2 regions of the Qipengyuania sp. RANM35 genome follow, and region 2 is predicted to be linked to the other one. Evidence: predicted binding sites of a transcription regulator. Region 2 holds the regulator's gene; the other holds the start of a gene.

Region 1 (7,926 bases), 330 kb from region 2:
GACAATCGAGCGCCGCCTTCATCTCCGACAAGTAGAGAATTCAAATAATATTTTTCCCTCCACTGTTTCTCAGCTTTCCAACAAACGACCAGATTTATGTGGCTTGGATATTTAACTTCACTTGCAAACTCTCGAACAAGTGCATCCAAGTCAAATTTATATTCAAGAACTCTTGGCTCTGACAAATATGGAAATCCCAAACTCGAGTCTACTCCCAAAAGGTTATTCGCTTTCGAGAACTTTGCCCTGTCCTCATCTGTATAATTCAACTGAAATAGGGAATCGTATCGATCATGCTGAGACGTAGCAAAAAACTCATAGCCATACAGCGCTCCTCGTCCGATTAGTTCATGGAATAGCGCAATCACATCTTGTTCTTGCTGTGGTTTAGAAAGGATGGCTATTTTGCCTCCCTCAAAGCTTAAACTTAGCCCACTTTTGTTGCGATACTCTTCCTGGGCCTTCTTCCACTCATGCAAGTCTCGGTCAGGCGCGCCACCGGTTGCGCCGGTGTCAGGCTTCAAGTGTTGGAGGTAACGCTTGAAAATCGTCACGCATCTTACCGCAATCTTGTCAGCCAACTCCTTAAGTTCAGGCTGGAAGACTTTTCGGCCCATATCAGGGCTACCATCTGTGAAGTGCGCGACTACATGGGTATTTGCTTGGTAACCGATTGTGCTTGTGAGGGGAATTATCGAGAGGTCACCCTGCACCATAAAGTCGGATGCCATTTGTAAGCCACCATGGATAATCCGTTGCCCCTTGCGAAGCTTTAGCTCGTCGTCGTTGAATGTTGCCCACATCTTCGCTGAGCGGAGGAATGCAGCGTAGATCACGACATTATGGCGTTCGATCAAAGACCGATCTTCATCGTCGAGTGCGGAAGCGAACCAGCCTTCAGCGTCCACCAGGTTTTGTTTGTCGTAGATTTCCCAAAGGCAGTCTAATCGCTTGAATTCACTTCCGAGCTTTGCAAAGCGTTGCTCCGCACTGCCCTGAATTTTCTGGAGAGAAGCCTCGACATCTTTGACGGTGGCAACTTTAATGTCCTCCATCTCATGAGGGTAAAAGTATTCTGGCTGCTCGGCCTCATGAATGGATTCCGATCCATCCAGATCGACTACCTTAAGCCAAACCCTGGGAAAGAATTTCGAGGAATGGAGATACACACCTCCCAGCGGACTCTTGATACGAAGTACATCGTACCACTGCTTTGCATTTCTAGCACCTTGCCAGCTTAGATCTCGCGGACGTTCACCTGAAAGTCCGCTAAGAATCACCTCCACCGCAGTCCCCGTCTCCCCTGGAGATAACTCAGGAACGCGGAAGTCTTCCGCCTCAAATGCAGGCCTGGGGATGGTGCCGCCGTGATCTTGGGCCCACTGCCTCCCGTTCCGAAGGATCGCCGCAATGTCGCCGCCCTTAGATCTTGTGTGAGTTCTTAATACTGAAAATCCGTAGGCAAGAAAAGTTGCGCCGACGCCCTTCTGTCCGCGATTACCCTTTGGATCCTTGAAGCTCACGTTCGGTTTCAAGAAAAACCGAAATTCATCCATCGACATGCCGGTCCCGTTGTCGACCACACGAACGGACTCGTTCTTGATATCGATCGTGATCCAAAGCTTGGGCTTATAACTGTTATCATCAAGCAAGCGTTGCTTAGACTCCATAGCGTCGAGTGAGTTTTGAATGGTCTCCGCGAAAAGATCATAATAGCCGGTATAAGATTTCAGAATGTTCTGTACTATTCGGCGGTTGGCATCGTTCAAAAGTGCCTCATTCTCAGTGGCTCCATAGTCCGTCGCCAACGGATCGAACCCGTCGATCGAAAACACTTCTTCACCCATCTGAACTCCCCGCTTTTCTGCAAGATCGCAATATTGGATCCAGCACTAGCCAGTGAAAATTGTACAGTAAACCAAAAGCCTACTCCGCCGCCTCGCTAACCCGCTCCAGCATCGGCGCGAGGTACTGGCCCGTAAAGCTCCGCGGCTCGCGTGCCACGGCTTCCGGCGTCCCTTCGGCCACGATCTCGCCACCGCGCACGCCGCCTTCGGGGCCGAGGTCGAGGATCCAGTCGGCGGTCTTGATGACGTCGAGATTGTGTTCGATCACCACCACCGAATTGCCCTGGTCGACCAGCCGGTGGAGCACTTCGAGGAGCTTGCGGACATCCTCGAAATGGAGGCCCGTGGTCGGCTCGTCGAGGATGTAGAGCGTCTGCCCGGTGCTGCGGCGGCTGAGCTCCTTGGCGAGCTTCACCCGCTGCGCCTCGCCCCCTGACAGCGTCGTCGCCTGCTGGCCGACCTTGACGTAGCCGAGGCCGACCTCGTTCAGCATGTGCATCTTGTCGCGGATCGGGGGGACGGCCTTGAAGAACTCCTCCGCGTCCTCGATCGTCATGTCGAGCACGTCGGCGATGGAGTGGCCCTTGAACTTCACCTCCAGCGTTTCGCGGTTGTAGCGTTTGCCGTGGCATTCCTCGCAGGTGACGTAGACGTCGGGGAGGAAGTGCATCTCGATCTTGATCAGCCCGTCGCCCTGGCACGCCTCGCACCGGCCGCCCTTGACGTTGAAGCTGAAGCGCCCGGGCTTGTAGCCGCGGGCCTGGCTTTCGGGGAGGCCGGCGAACCAGTCGCGGATCTGGGTGAAGGCGCCGGTGTAGGTCGCCGGGTTGGAGCGCGGGGTGCGGCCGATGGGCGACTGGTCGATCTCGATCACCTTGTCGCAATATTCCAGGCCGGTGACCTTGTCGTGCGCGCCCGCGACCACCCGCGCCCCGTTCAGCTGGCGCGCGGCGGAGGCGTAGAGCGTGTCGATGGTGAAGGACGACTTGCCGCTGCCCGACACGCCGGTGATGCAGGTGAAGGTGCCGAGCGGGATCGAGGCGGTGACGTCGTTGAGGTTGTTCGCCCGCGCGCCATGGACGGTGAGCTTGTGGCCGTTGCCCTTGCGGCGCTTGCTTGGCACCTCGATTTCGCGCGTGCCGTTGAGATAGGCGGCAGTGAGCGACTTCTTCGACTTGAGCACCTGCTTCAGCGTGCCTTCGGCGACCACCTCGCCCCCGTGGACGCCCGCACCCGGGCCGAGGTCGACCACATGGTCGGCGGCGCGGATGGCGTCCTCGTCATGCTCGACAACGATGACCGTGTTGCCGAGATCGCGCAGGCGCTTGAGCGTTTCCAGCAGCCGGTCGTTGTCGCGCTGGTGGAGGCCGATGCTGGGCTCGTCGAGGACGTAGAGCACGCCCGACAGCCCGCTGCCGATCTGCGAGGCGAGGCGGATGCGCTGGCTCTCGCCCCCTGACAGCGTGCCGCTGGTCCGGTCGAGGTTGAGGTAGTCGAGCCCGACATTGTCGAGGAAGCCCAGCCGCTCGTTGATCTCCTTGAGGATCGCCTTGGCGATCTGCTGCTGCGTGTCGGTCAGCTGGTCGGGCAGCGCGAGGAAATATGCCTTGGCATCCGACACGCTCATCTTGGTCGGGGTAGCGATGTCCGTGCCCGCGATCTTCACCGCCAGCGCCTTCTCGTTGAGGCGCTTGCCGTTGCAGGTCTCGCACGGCTGCGCGGTCTGGAACTTGGCCAGCTCCTCGCGCATCCACGCGCTCTCGGTCTGCAGCATGCGGCGGTTGAGGTTGCCGATGACGCCCTCGAACGGCTTGCGCACGGTGTATTCCTTGCGCCCGTCCTTGAAGGTCAGCGGGATCGCCCTGCCCTTCGTGCCGAACAGGATGATGTCGCGGATCTCGCGGTCGAAATCCTCCCACGGGGTTTCGAGGCTGAACTCGTATTCCTTGGCGAGGGAGGCGAGGACCTGCATGTAATAGGGGCTCGGCGGGTTCGACTTGGCCCAGGGCACTACCGCGCCCTTCTTGAGGCTGAGCGCCTCGTTCGGCACGACCAGCTGCGGGTCGAACAGCTGCTTCTCGCCGATCCCGTCGCAGGTCGGGCAGGCCCCCTGCGGCGCGTTGAACGAGAACAGCCGCGGTTCGACCTCCTCGATGGTGAAGCCGGAGACCGGACAGGCGAACTTCTCGGAGAAGACGATGCGGTTGGCGGGCAGGCCAGCGCCCTTCATCGCCCCGCCCTGCTCTTCAGCCTCGCGCCCCGGCACCACTCCATCCGCGAGGTCGACATAGGCCAGCCCCTCGGCGAGCTTGAGCGCCTGTTCGAACGAGTCCGCCAGCCGCGTCTCGATGCCTTCCTTCACCGCGATACGGTCGACCACCACCTCGATGTCGTGCTTGTATTTCTTGTCGAGCGCGGGCGCTTCCTCGATCGGGTACATTTCGCCGTCGATGCGCACGCGGGTGAAGCCGGCTTTCTGCCACTCGGCCAGTTCCTTGCGGTATTCACCCTTGCGCCCGCGCACTACCGGCGCGAGCAGGTAGAGCCGTGTGCCCTCGGGCAGCGCCATCACCCGGTCGACCATGTTGGACACGGTCTGCGCCTCGATCGGCAGGCCGGTGGCGGGCGAATAGGGCACGCCCACGCGTGCCCAAAGCAGGCGCATGTAGTCGTAGATCTCGGTCACCGTGGCCACGGTCGAGCGTGGGTTGCGGCTGGTGGTCTTCTGCTCGATGCTGATCGCGGGGCTGAGGCCGTCGATATGCTCGACATCGGGCTTCTGCATCATCTCCAGGAACTGGCGCGCATATGCGCTCAGGCTCTCGACATAACGCCGCTGTCCCTCGGCATAGATCGTGTCGAAGGCGAGGCTCGACTTGCCCGAGCCGCTAAGGCCGGTGATCACGATCAGCGCATCGCGCGGCAGGTCGATGTCGATGCCCTTGAGGTTGTGCTCGCGCGCGCCGCGGACGGAGATTGTGGTGAGTGCCATGAAGTAGGTTTGTTCCTGAATTGTTCGCGTTGGTCAAGGCGCCGCAAGGCTTGTGCACCAAACCGTGCCCGTCGCGCCTCCGTCCCGACGAAAACGAGCCCCCGCCATGTGGGGTCTGGGGCCCGCCTTGCAAGTCCGCGTGTAAGAGGAGGCACACCTCCAAGTCGCTGGGCGGACGTGGTCCGACATCCGCCGACAATCCCCTGTCGTTCGCCGACCAACGAATGCCGCGCTCCAGGCAGCGGTGATAGCCGTCGACCACTGTATTGTCAGGGGACCATTCCATGTATCGCAATCGCATTCTCGCTCGGGCGAAGGCCACTTCGGCGCTCGCGCTCGGCCTCGCATTTGCCCTTCCTGCCGTTTCCGCGCACGCCGAGCCGAGTGCCACGGCGGATGGTGCCTCGGCCGACGTGATCGTCGTCACGGGCCAGGCCAAGATCGGCGAATACGGCCTCGATCTCACCACCCGCGACCTCAACGCCGACCCGGGCGACGACTTCGAGCGTTACGCCAGCGGGGCGTGGATCGACCGCACCGAGATCCCGGGCGATCGTCCTTCGGTCGGATCGTTCTACAACCTTCGAGAGGACGTAACGAGCCAGGTCAACGGGCTCATCACCGAGGCGCCCGCCGGTACGCAGCACGGCGCGCTTTACAAGACCTTCATGGACGAGAAAGCGATCGAGAAGGCCGGGATCGCCCCGCTCAAGCGTGACCTCGCCAAGGTCGACGAGATCGGCGACAAGGTCGAATTCGCCCGCTTCATGGGTTCGACCTACGAGAAGTTCGGCGGCACGCTGTTCGGCAGCGGTCCCTATGCCGACCCCGACGACCCGACGATGAACACGCTGTGGCTCGGTTCTGCCGGGCTTGGGCTTCCCGAGAAGGACTATTACTTCGACGCCAAGTTCGCGAGCCAGCGTGGCGCCTATCTCGACTATCTCGAACGGACCTTCCGCGCCATCGGCGTTGCCGAGCCGCGCGCTGCGGCAAGCCGGGTTATGACCTTCGAGACCTACCTTGCCGAGCTCAATTGGGACAATGAGAAGACCCGCGACATCGACAAGATCAACAATCCGATGTCGACTGCCGAGCTCGCCGCCTATGCCCCCGGTGTCGACTGGGGTGCATTCTTCGAGGGGAACAATATCCCCGAACAAGAGCGCATCATCGTCACCGACAACACTGCGGTGAAGGCCATCGCCGCGCTGTATGAAAAGACCGACCTCGACACGCTTAAGCTGTGGCAGAAGGCGCGGATTTCGGACCAGGCGTCGCCCTATCTCAACAAGAAGATGGTCGACAGCAAGTTCGCCTTCACCAGCACGCTGTCGGGCGTCAGCGAGCAGCGTGCGCGCTGGAAGCGGGCGGTCGACCTGATCGACGGCCAGCTCGGCGAACTGGTCGGCGAGGCCTATGTCGCGGAATACTTCCCCAAGATCGCCAAGACCCGCATGGACGAGCTGGTCGGCAACCTGAAGCTCGCCATGGCCGACCGCATCCGCGGCAATGAATGGATGAGCAGCGATACCAAGGCCGCCGCCATCGAGAAGCTCCAGAAGATGGACGTGATGGTCGGCTATCCCAAGGAGTTCCGCGATTACTCGCAGCTGACGATCAACTCCACCAGCCTCTACGACAACATTGTCGCGGCGACGAAGTTCAACGCCGACTATGCCATGAGCGACCTCGGAAAGCCGGTCGATCGCAGCAAATGGGGCATGAACCCGCAGACCGTGAACGCCTACAACGGCGGGCTCGAGAACAAGATGGTCTTCCCCGCGGGCATCCTCCAGCCGCCGTTCTTCGACGCTTATGCCGACCCTGCGGTCAACTATGGCGCGATCGGCGTGGTGATCGGCCACGAGATCAGCCACGGCTTCGACGACCAGGGCCGCAAGATCGACGCCAACGGCGCAGTGCGCGACTGGTGGACCGCCGAGGACAACGAGCGTTTCAAGGTCGAGGCCAAGAAGTTCGGCGACCAGTACGCCAAGTTCGAAGTCGTCCCAGGCGCCTTCATCAATCCCGACCTGACCATGGGCGAGAACATTGCCGACCTTGCCGGCGTGCTGGTGGCGCTCGATGCCTATCACAAGTCGCTGAACGGGCAGGAAGCCCCGGTGATCGACGGGCTGACCGGCGACCAGCGCTTCTTCCTCGCTTATGCCCAGGTGTGGCGGGCCAAGGCGCGCGAGGATGCCCTGCGCAACCAGGTCACCACCGATCCGCACAGCCCGGCGCGCTATCGCACCATCGCCCCGCTGCGCAATGTCGATGCCTGGTACGAAGCCTTCGGCATCAGTCCCGACGACGACATGTATATCGCACCCGAAGATCGCGCGCGCATCTGGTAAGCAGCCGGATTCGGTAGGCCAGCTCTACTCGGTAAGCATTACAGGCGGGTCAAACCGCCTGTAATGCGCCGTTTCAGCCTTGCTGCGCTGCCCAAATATTAACATTTTCGCGCTATTCGCCCGAGCTTGAACAGGAGCATCGGAAGAGACGCGAGTTGTCGACCGCCGAACTGCGTGAGAATGAGCCGGACACCGCCCGCGACGCGCTGGAAGTGCGACGCGAGGCGGTGCTCGACATGCTCGCGCGCGAAAGGCACGCTCTGACCGCCAGCCTGCTCGGCGTCACGATGCTGCTGGTCACCGTCGCGACCATGCCGCCTTCGATCCTCCTTTCGCTGTTCATGCTCGCGCGCATTGCTTCCTTCGTGTTTACCCGCTGGGCAGCAACACGGCTGGAAAAGCTGATCGAGCAGCGCAAGCCGCTGGGACATGCGGAACACGTACTGTTCGCCGCCATGGTGACGACCGGCGCGACCCTTGCTCTGATGCTGTGGCCCGCGCCCCTGGGCGCTACGGTCGCATCAGCCGTCACCCTTCAGGTGGTCGTCCTGGTGGTGGTGACCCTGATCTCCGTTACGCTGGCCGCTTTCCCGGCACCACGTGACGGAATGCTGGGATCGTTCTGGCTGGTTGCGACAGGTATCATCCTCACTCACCCCGAACGCTACGACCAGCTGTTCATTTTCGTCGCGACAGCCTTTGTGCTGGGCGTCAGGGTCTATGCCGC
Region 2 (7,926 bases):
CACCACCCGGCGATGGTGCGCATCCAGCCAATTCGCAAGCAACTGGGCCGGCGGACGATCTTCAACCTCATGGGTCCGTTGTCGAATCCGGTCGGGATCAAGCGCCAGCTGATCGGCATCGCGCGCCCAGGCTACGTCTCGATCTATGGCGATGCGACCGCACGCCTTGGCACGGAGCGAACCTTCATCGTCTCGGGCGACGAGGGGCTGGACGAGCTGAGCCTCGCCGGAGGCAACGAGATGGCGGACGTAACCGGGCACGAATTTGCCATGAAGCGCGTCGATGCGACCATGGCGGGATTGGATCACGCTCCGCTCGAGGCGATCCGTGGCGGGGATCCGGCACATAATGCGAAGGCACTGGCCGCGCTGCTCGACGGCGAACAAAGCGCCTATCGCGAGACGGTGAAGTTCAATTCCGCCGCCGCGCTGATGGTCGCCGGGCGTACTGACGACTGGGCCGAGGGTGCTGAGCTGGCGGCCGAAGCATTGGATTCGGGAGCGACGAAGTCCCTTCTCTCGCGCTGGATCGAGATGGCCCGATGAACAAGCTCCTCGAAATCTGCGCCACCAAGCGCGAGGAAGTTGCAGCGCGCAAGGCGATGCGTTCACTTGCCGAACTTGCGGCATTGGCCAGCGAGCAATCCGCACCTCGCGGTTTCAGGGCGTCACTTGAGAAAGCGCAGGCAGAAGGCTTCGGACTGATCGCAGAAGTGAAGAAAGCTTCGCCGTCCAAGGGATTGATCCGGGAAGACTTCCATCCCGCCCAGCACGCACGCGACTATGCCGCGGGTGGTGCGGCATGCCTCTCCGTCCTTACCGACGCGCCGTACTTCCAGGGGCACGAGGATTATCTAGTCGCGGCCCGCGCTGCTTGCGACCTTCCCGTCCTGCGCAAGGATTTCATGGTCGACCCGTGGCAAGTCACCGAAGCGCGTGCAATCGGAGCGGACGCAATCCTAATCATTGTCGCAGCCCTCGAGGATGCGGAAATGCGTGAAATCGAAGCGGCCGCGATTGAACATGGCATGGACGTGCTTGTCGAGGTTCACGACGAATCCGAAATGGAGCGAGCGTCAGCGCTCGAATCGCGCCTTATCGGAGTCAATAATCGCGATCTGCGGACGTTCGTCACCGACCTCGCGACTACCGAAAGTCTGGCTCCCCTGGCGCCAGAGGGCACCTTGCTGGTAGGGGAAAGCGGTATCGCAACGCATGCCGATTGTGTTCGGCTCGCTAGTGCCGGGGTGCGCAGCTTTCTCGTCGGCGAGAGCCTGATGCGACAGGGCGACGTCGCATCTGCAACGCGCGCACTGCTTTGCGGCTAGCGGGACGTACCACGAACACTTGTTCCACACCCGATAGCTCGAAAATGGCTGAATTGCTTGACTTGGCGATTCGGGTTGCCTAATTGTTCCACATTCGTTCACACGGTTGTGAACAGGCGACACGGGAGTTTCGCAGTCATGCTGACCGCCAAGCAGCACGAGTTGATCCGCTTCATCCAGCAGAAGCTGGAGGAGACGGGAATTTCGCCCAGCTTCGAAGAAATGAAGGAGGCGCTCGACCTCAAGAGCAAGTCCGGCGTCCACCGCCTGATCTCCGCGCTTGAGGAACGCGGGTTCATCCGGCGCCTGCCCAACCGGGCTCGTGCGCTGGAAGTCGTGAAGCTTCCGGAAGACGCCGTAACCAGCGCGTCACGGCCGCGGGCTGCAAATGACGCGGTCATCGCTGCTGCCGCACCTCGCGCTCCGGCCCCAGCTCCGGCCAACGACATCATCGAGGTCCCGCTCCACGGCCGCATTGCCGCGGGCGCGCCGATCGAGGCCATCGAAGGTCAGTCGAGCATGCCTGTCCCAGCTGCACTGCTCGGTCCGGGTGAACACTATGCGCTCGAGGTGTCCGGTGACTCGATGATCGAGGCAGGTATTTTCGACGGTGACTTCGCCCTCGTCCGCCGCACGGACAGTGCTCGTGACGGAGAGATCGTCGTGGCCCTTGTCGACAACGAGGAGGCGACGCTCAAGTACCTGCGCCGTGAGGCGGGTCGTGTTCGGCTCGATCCGGCGAATGGGGCCTACGAGCCGCAGATCTACGAACCGCATCGGGTCAAGGTTCAGGGCAAACTCGCAGGTCTGCTACGACGCTACCATTGACCGGAGACGACACTGCGCTCGAAAGAAGCTCAGTGTCCGGCAAATGTCTTAGCGGGACTGCTTGCGGCGCGCTCTTCTTTCGGGAAAGGCGCGCCGTCCTTCTTCCAGATTCGCTCGTGCGGTGACCACCAGCCATGCCCGCCTTCTGCTTGGGCGACCGTTTCGATCCGTTCGCCAGAAAGGTAGAGGGCAGTTCCACCCTCCTGATCGAGAAAGCGCCGATCGATCCGCACCCATCGCGGTTTGCACGAGCGCGGAAGGTATCTCTGCGCGATTACGATATCGACTTGTGCGCAGGCGGTCGCCAGCGCTCTTTCCTCGATCAGGTTACGGCTCCGGGCGATCAGCAATCGCCAATCGCGCCGCGATCGCTCGATCGTCACGATGCAGAAGTCATCGCTACATCTCGCCTTGTGCCAGTCCGCTAGAGCAATGGGCTCGCTCCTTGTTGCGGCGATCTCCATGAGGTTGTCCCGCGCGTAGCCCCCCTTGCTTTCGCGCAGGACGATCAGCGTTTCTCCCGCTTCCACGATGCCAAGGTCCTGCCCGTCGCGCGTCACCAGCACGTCGGGCATCGGGGCGACCAGCATCCAAAGCGTTCCAACCATGACCGGGACCAACCCCCACAATCTCTTGGTACCGTGCCACAGCGCCAACCACAGCGCCCCGGCAACGAAGAGAAGCATAGCCGTCAGGGGAACCGGGGGCGAAAGCCGCACGGCCCCTGGCTGGTCGGCCACGAAATGCGCGATGGCAAGCAAGCCCTCGATCGACTTGCCAGCAAGCCACCAGACCGGTGCCCCGGCTCCAACCACATCGAGCATCAGGGCCAAAGCGACCAGCGGCATGGAAACAAAGGTCACCAAGGGAATTGCCAGCAAATTGGCAAATGCGCCGTACACCCCCGCACGGTGAAAGTGGAACAACACAACCGGCATCAGCGCCAGTTCGATGACCATTCCGGTCACGAACAGCATGACCAGGCGCCTGCCCCATTTGCGTATTAGCCCCTCCTCGCGGGGAGTTAGGAATAGCTTCACCGGCTCGCAGTTGTGCAGCGCTACGATGGCGATCACGGCGGCGAAGCTCATCTGGAAGCTCGGCCCGACGAGAGATTCCGGCCACAGTAACAGGACTGCCAGCGCTGCCACTGCGACCATGCGCATGGACAAAGGCTCGCGCCCCAATGCCAATGCGATCAGCACCAGCACTGCCCCGATACAGCTGCGAACAGTCGGCACCTCCGCGCCTGTCAGCAATGTATATGCGATCCCCATTCCCGCACCGACAACCGCCGCCACCAATGGCAGACGGACGCGCAGGGCCAGCCATGGCCACAGCGCAAGCAGCCGCAAGGTCAGGACATATGCAGCCGCGATGACTGCACTGACATGCAATCCGCTGATCGAAAGCAGGTGCGTCAGGCCAGCATCGCGCATGGCCTCCTCGTCCGCTTCGGAGATGGCCCCGCGATCTCCGCTCGCAAGAGTAGCTGCAATAGACCCGGCCCCTCCGGAAAGCCGGGCCCGCACGAATTCGGAAAGGCCTCGCTGTACTCCAGCGAGCTTCGCACTTCCCTCCCCAGGGCTCTCGACCAGTTCCACATCGCCGACCACCGCACCCGTCGCAGACAATCCGTCGAACCAGGCACGCCGGGCGAAATTGTAGGCCCTTGGAACGATCGGCGGTGCCGGCGGCATCATGCGCGCGGCAAAGCGTATCCTTGCGCCCTCCCGGAAGGCCGAGGAGTCCCGCTCAAGGGGAAGGTTTATGCGATAAGCAAGCGCCCTGCCGGTCTCCGGATCACTCGCCGCGACTGTAAGGCGCACCCTTCCCTCCGCCGGCTGTTCATCGCGTTCGATTATCCGGGCGTCCATTCGCTCGAAGCGCGGTGCAGCGATGGGCTCGGCCCCGATCATCTCCGAGCGCAGCCAGACAACCGCGATGCCGACTACAATCGCCACAGCAACGGCAACCGTGGCATAGAGCAGGTGAGCGCGCCCATCCCGGCTCCGCCACAATGCAATCGCACCCGCGGAAAGGAGGGCCAGCATGCCCATGGCCGCCAACCATTGCCAAGGCGAGGCGAGACCGAACCAAGCCCCGATACCTGCTGCGAAACCAACGGTAATCCATGGCCCGCGATCGAACCTGGCCGACGCGAGCAACCCTTCCGCACCCTCCGCGAATCTGGACAAGAGCGCGCGCATGCGCCAAGGGCGCGGCACGACCCGACGGACGTGATCGTCCGCCTCCCCCATCGGTATCAAGGGCGTCCCCCGCGTCGCCATGTAAGTGTTTGAAAGGAAGCGAGAGACAATGGCAAGCGATAGTGTGAGCGGCGCCGGAAAGACTGCCGGACAGGTCGTCACCCGCTTCGCTCCCTCGCCCACCGGATATCTCCATATCGGCGGTGCGCGCACGGCGCTCTTCAACTGGCTCTATGCCCGCCATCATGGTGGCCGCGTGCTGCTGCGGATCGAGGACACCGACCGCAAGCGCAGCACGCAGGACGCGATCGACAAGATCATCGAAGGGCTCGACTGGCTCGGTCTCGATTTCGACGATGCGCCCATGTTCCAGTCTGATCGCGCGGAGCGTCATGCCGAGGTTGCCCACCAGCTTCTCGCTGCCAGCCATGCCTACAAGTGCTTCGCCACGCCCGAGGAACTGGAGGAAATGCGCCAGCAGCAGCGAGCCGCCAAGCGGCCCTTGCGCTATGACCGCCGCTGGCGCGACCGCGATCCGTCGGAAGCTCCGGCGGGTGCGCCCTACGTTATCCGCCTGAAGGTGCCGACCGAAGGCGCGACCACAATCGACGATGCGGTCCAGGGCAGGATCACCGTCCAGAACAGCGAGATCGACGACTACATCCTGCTGCGTTCGGACGGCACGCCGACCTACATGCTGGCGGTGGTGGTGGACGACCATGACATGGGAGTCACTCACATCATTCGCGGCGACGACCACATCAACAACGCGTTCCGCCAGCTGCCAATCATCCGCGCCATGAACGCCATCGAGGGCAACTGGCCGGATCCGGTCTACGCCCACGTGCCGCTGATCCACGGCCCCGATGGCGCGAAGATGTCGAAGCGTCACGGCGCAGTCGGTGTCGAGGCCTATCGCGACGAGGAAGGCGTGCTTCCCGAGGCGCTTTTCAACTACCTGCTGCGTCTCGGTTGGGGCCATGGCGACCGCGAGGAGATCACCAAGGAGGAAGCCGTCGAGCTTTTCGATCTCGACGGTGTCGGCAAGGGCCCGGCGCGCTTCGACATCAAGAAGCTGCAGAACCTCAACGGTCACTACATCCGCGAGGCCGATGACCGACGCCTGGCGCTGATCGTGGCCGAAAAGATCGGTCCGAAGGCGGATGTGGAATTGCTCACCAGGGCCATGCCCGTCCTGAAGCTGCGTGCGAAGTCCACCAATGAACTTGCTGAAGGTGCTGCATTTCTCTTCGCAAAGCGGCCGCTGACGATGACTGAGAAGGCGGCGGAACTTCTGGACGACAATGCACGGGAACTTCTTTCCGGCCTGTCAAAAATGCTGCACCTGCAAAATGACTGGACAATCGAGGGACTTGAAGCCACTACGAAATCGTATGCGGAGACGCTTGGATTGGGTCTCGGCAAGCTCGCGCAGCCCATGCGCGCAGCATTGACCGGTACGACAACGTCGCCCGGTATTTTCGATGTGCTGGTCCTGCTGGGAAGGGATGAGGCGCTCGCGCGGATCGACGCGCAGGCCCGCTCGGCAGAAGCAGCAAAGGAAGTTTGAGGAGAAACGCGTGGCCGACAAGCAGGCAACTCTCGATCTCGGTGGCACGACCCACCAATTCCCGGTTCTTGAAGGCAGCGTCGGACCCGATGTCATCGACATCCGCAAGCTGTACGGCGAGACCGGCGCATTCACTTACGATCCCGGCTACAAGTCGACCGCGAGCTGCGAGAGCGCGCTGACCTATATCGACGGTGAAGAGGGCGTCCTGCTCCACCGCGGCTATCCGATCGGCCAGCTGGCCGAGCATTCGAGCTTCATGGAGGTCAGCTACCTTCTGCTCAATGGCGAGTTGCCCTCGCAGAAGGAACTGGACGACTTCACCTGGACGATCAGTCGCCATACGATGCTGCACGAGCAGCTTGCGACATTCTATCGCGGCTTCCGTCGCGACGCGCACCCGATGGCCGTGATGTGCGGCGTGGTCGGCGCCCTGTCGGCATTTTATCACGACAGCACCGACATCTCCGATCCGGAGCACCGCAAGATCAGCAGTCACCGCCTGATCGCCAAGATGCCGACGATCGCCGCGATGGCGTACAAGTACTCCATCGGTCAGCCGTTCCTCTATCCGAAGAACGATCTCAGCTACACCGGCAACTTCCTGCGCATGACCTTCGGCGTGCCGGCCGAGGAATACGAAATCCATCCCGCCATCGAGCGTGCAATGGATCGTATCTTCATCCTCCATGCCGACCACGAACAGAACGCGTCGACCTCGACCGTCCGCCTTGCCGGCTCGTCGGGCGCCAACCCCTTCGCCTGTATCGCCGCCGGCATCGCGTGCCTGTGGGGTCCGGCGCATGGCGGTGCCAACGAAGCAGCGCTCAACATGCTGCAGGAGATCGGTTCACCCGATCGCATCCCGCACTACACCGAGCGCGCCAAGGACAAGAACGATCCTTTCCGCCTGATGGGCTTCGGCCACCGCGTCTACAAGAACTACGATCCGCGTGCGACGGTCATGCAGCAGACGCTGCGCGAGGTGTTCGAAGCGCTCAACGTCAATGACCCGGTTTTCGAAACCGCGCTGCGGCTCGAGGAGCTCGCGCTCAGCGACGACTACTTCAAGGAAAAGAAGCTTTTCCCGAACGTCGATTTCTACTCGGGCATCATCCTCAACGCGATCGGTTTCCCGACAACGATGTTCACCGTGCTTTTCGCCCTTGCCCGCACCGTGGGCTGGGTCGCGCAGTGGAACGAGATGATTTCCGATCCCGGCCAGGTCATCGGTCGTCCGCGCCAGCTCTACACTGGTCCGACGGAACGCGATTACGTGCCCATCGGCCAGCGCTGATCGCAAGAGCAGGAAAACGATCAAGGGGTGCTTCGGCGCCCCTTTTTCGTTTCAGCCACCGTTTTCGTCGTCCGCGCGCGGCACATCCTTGCCGGGGCCGTCGCGGATCTCGCCACGCATGTCGTCGGCTGCGGGTACCGAGAGCGTGAACCGCGCGCCCTGCCCCGGCGCACTTTCGACAGTGAGGTCGCCATCCATCGCCCGTGCGATACGACGCGAGATGTAGAGGCCGAGGCCCGAGCCGCCATCGCCGCTGCGGCCAAGACGCTCGAACTTCTCGAACACCTTGGACTGCTGGTTCTGGTCGAGCCCCATGCCCTGGTCGGCCACGGTAATCAGCGCCCGGTTGCCGACCCGGTCGAGACGTATCCAGACCTGGCTCTGATCAGGTGAATAGCGGATCGCATTGCCGACAAGGTTGAGCAGGATCTGCAGGACACGGCGAAACTCGGCGATGGCCAACTGGCTCTCGCCTTCGACCGGCGGCACCAGCGTGATACCCTTCTCCTGCGCACGCACCCCGAGGATGCCACAGGCGCGCCGCGCTACATCGGCCAGCTCTATGCGGTCGGGCGCGGTTACGAATTCGTCCGATTCCACGACTTCCAGGTCCGAAAGATCGTCGATCAGAGCGAGAAGGTGCTGCGCCGCCGTGGCAATGTCTGCGGCATAGGAACTGTATTCATCGGCAAT

What was found. Region 2 encodes LexA, which represses DNA repair genes until DNA is damaged. Its sites were predicted from a motif close to GTTCCNCNCTTGTTCT; they were not measured.
Region 1: the regulator LexA is predicted to act here: its motif matches at 4,851-4,866, upstream of uvrA (excinuclease ABC subunit UvrA).

What each region holds. Positions count from the first base shown of each region.
Region 1 is NZ_CM196433.1:1,500,273-1,508,198, forward strand. It holds gene RAM60_RS07495 (ATP-binding protein) at 1-1,847, opposite strand, end outside; gene uvrA (excinuclease ABC subunit UvrA) at 1,927-4,839, opposite strand; gene RAM60_RS07505 (M13 family metallopeptidase) at 5,124-7,199, shown strand; gene RAM60_RS07510 (GGDEF domain-containing protein) at 7,355-7,926, shown strand, end outside.
Region 2 is NZ_CM196433.1:1,165,633-1,173,558, forward strand. It holds gene trpD (anthranilate phosphoribosyltransferase) at 1-546, shown strand, start outside; gene trpC (indole-3-glycerol phosphate synthase TrpC) at 543-1,328, shown strand; gene lexA (transcriptional repressor LexA) at 1,467-2,156, shown strand; gene RAM60_RS05920 (ComEC/Rec2 family competence protein) at 2,186-4,354, opposite strand; gene gltX (glutamate--tRNA ligase) at 4,476-5,936, shown strand; gene RAM60_RS05930 (citrate synthase) at 5,947-7,233, shown strand; gene RAM60_RS05935 (sensor histidine kinase) at 7,285-7,926, opposite strand, start outside.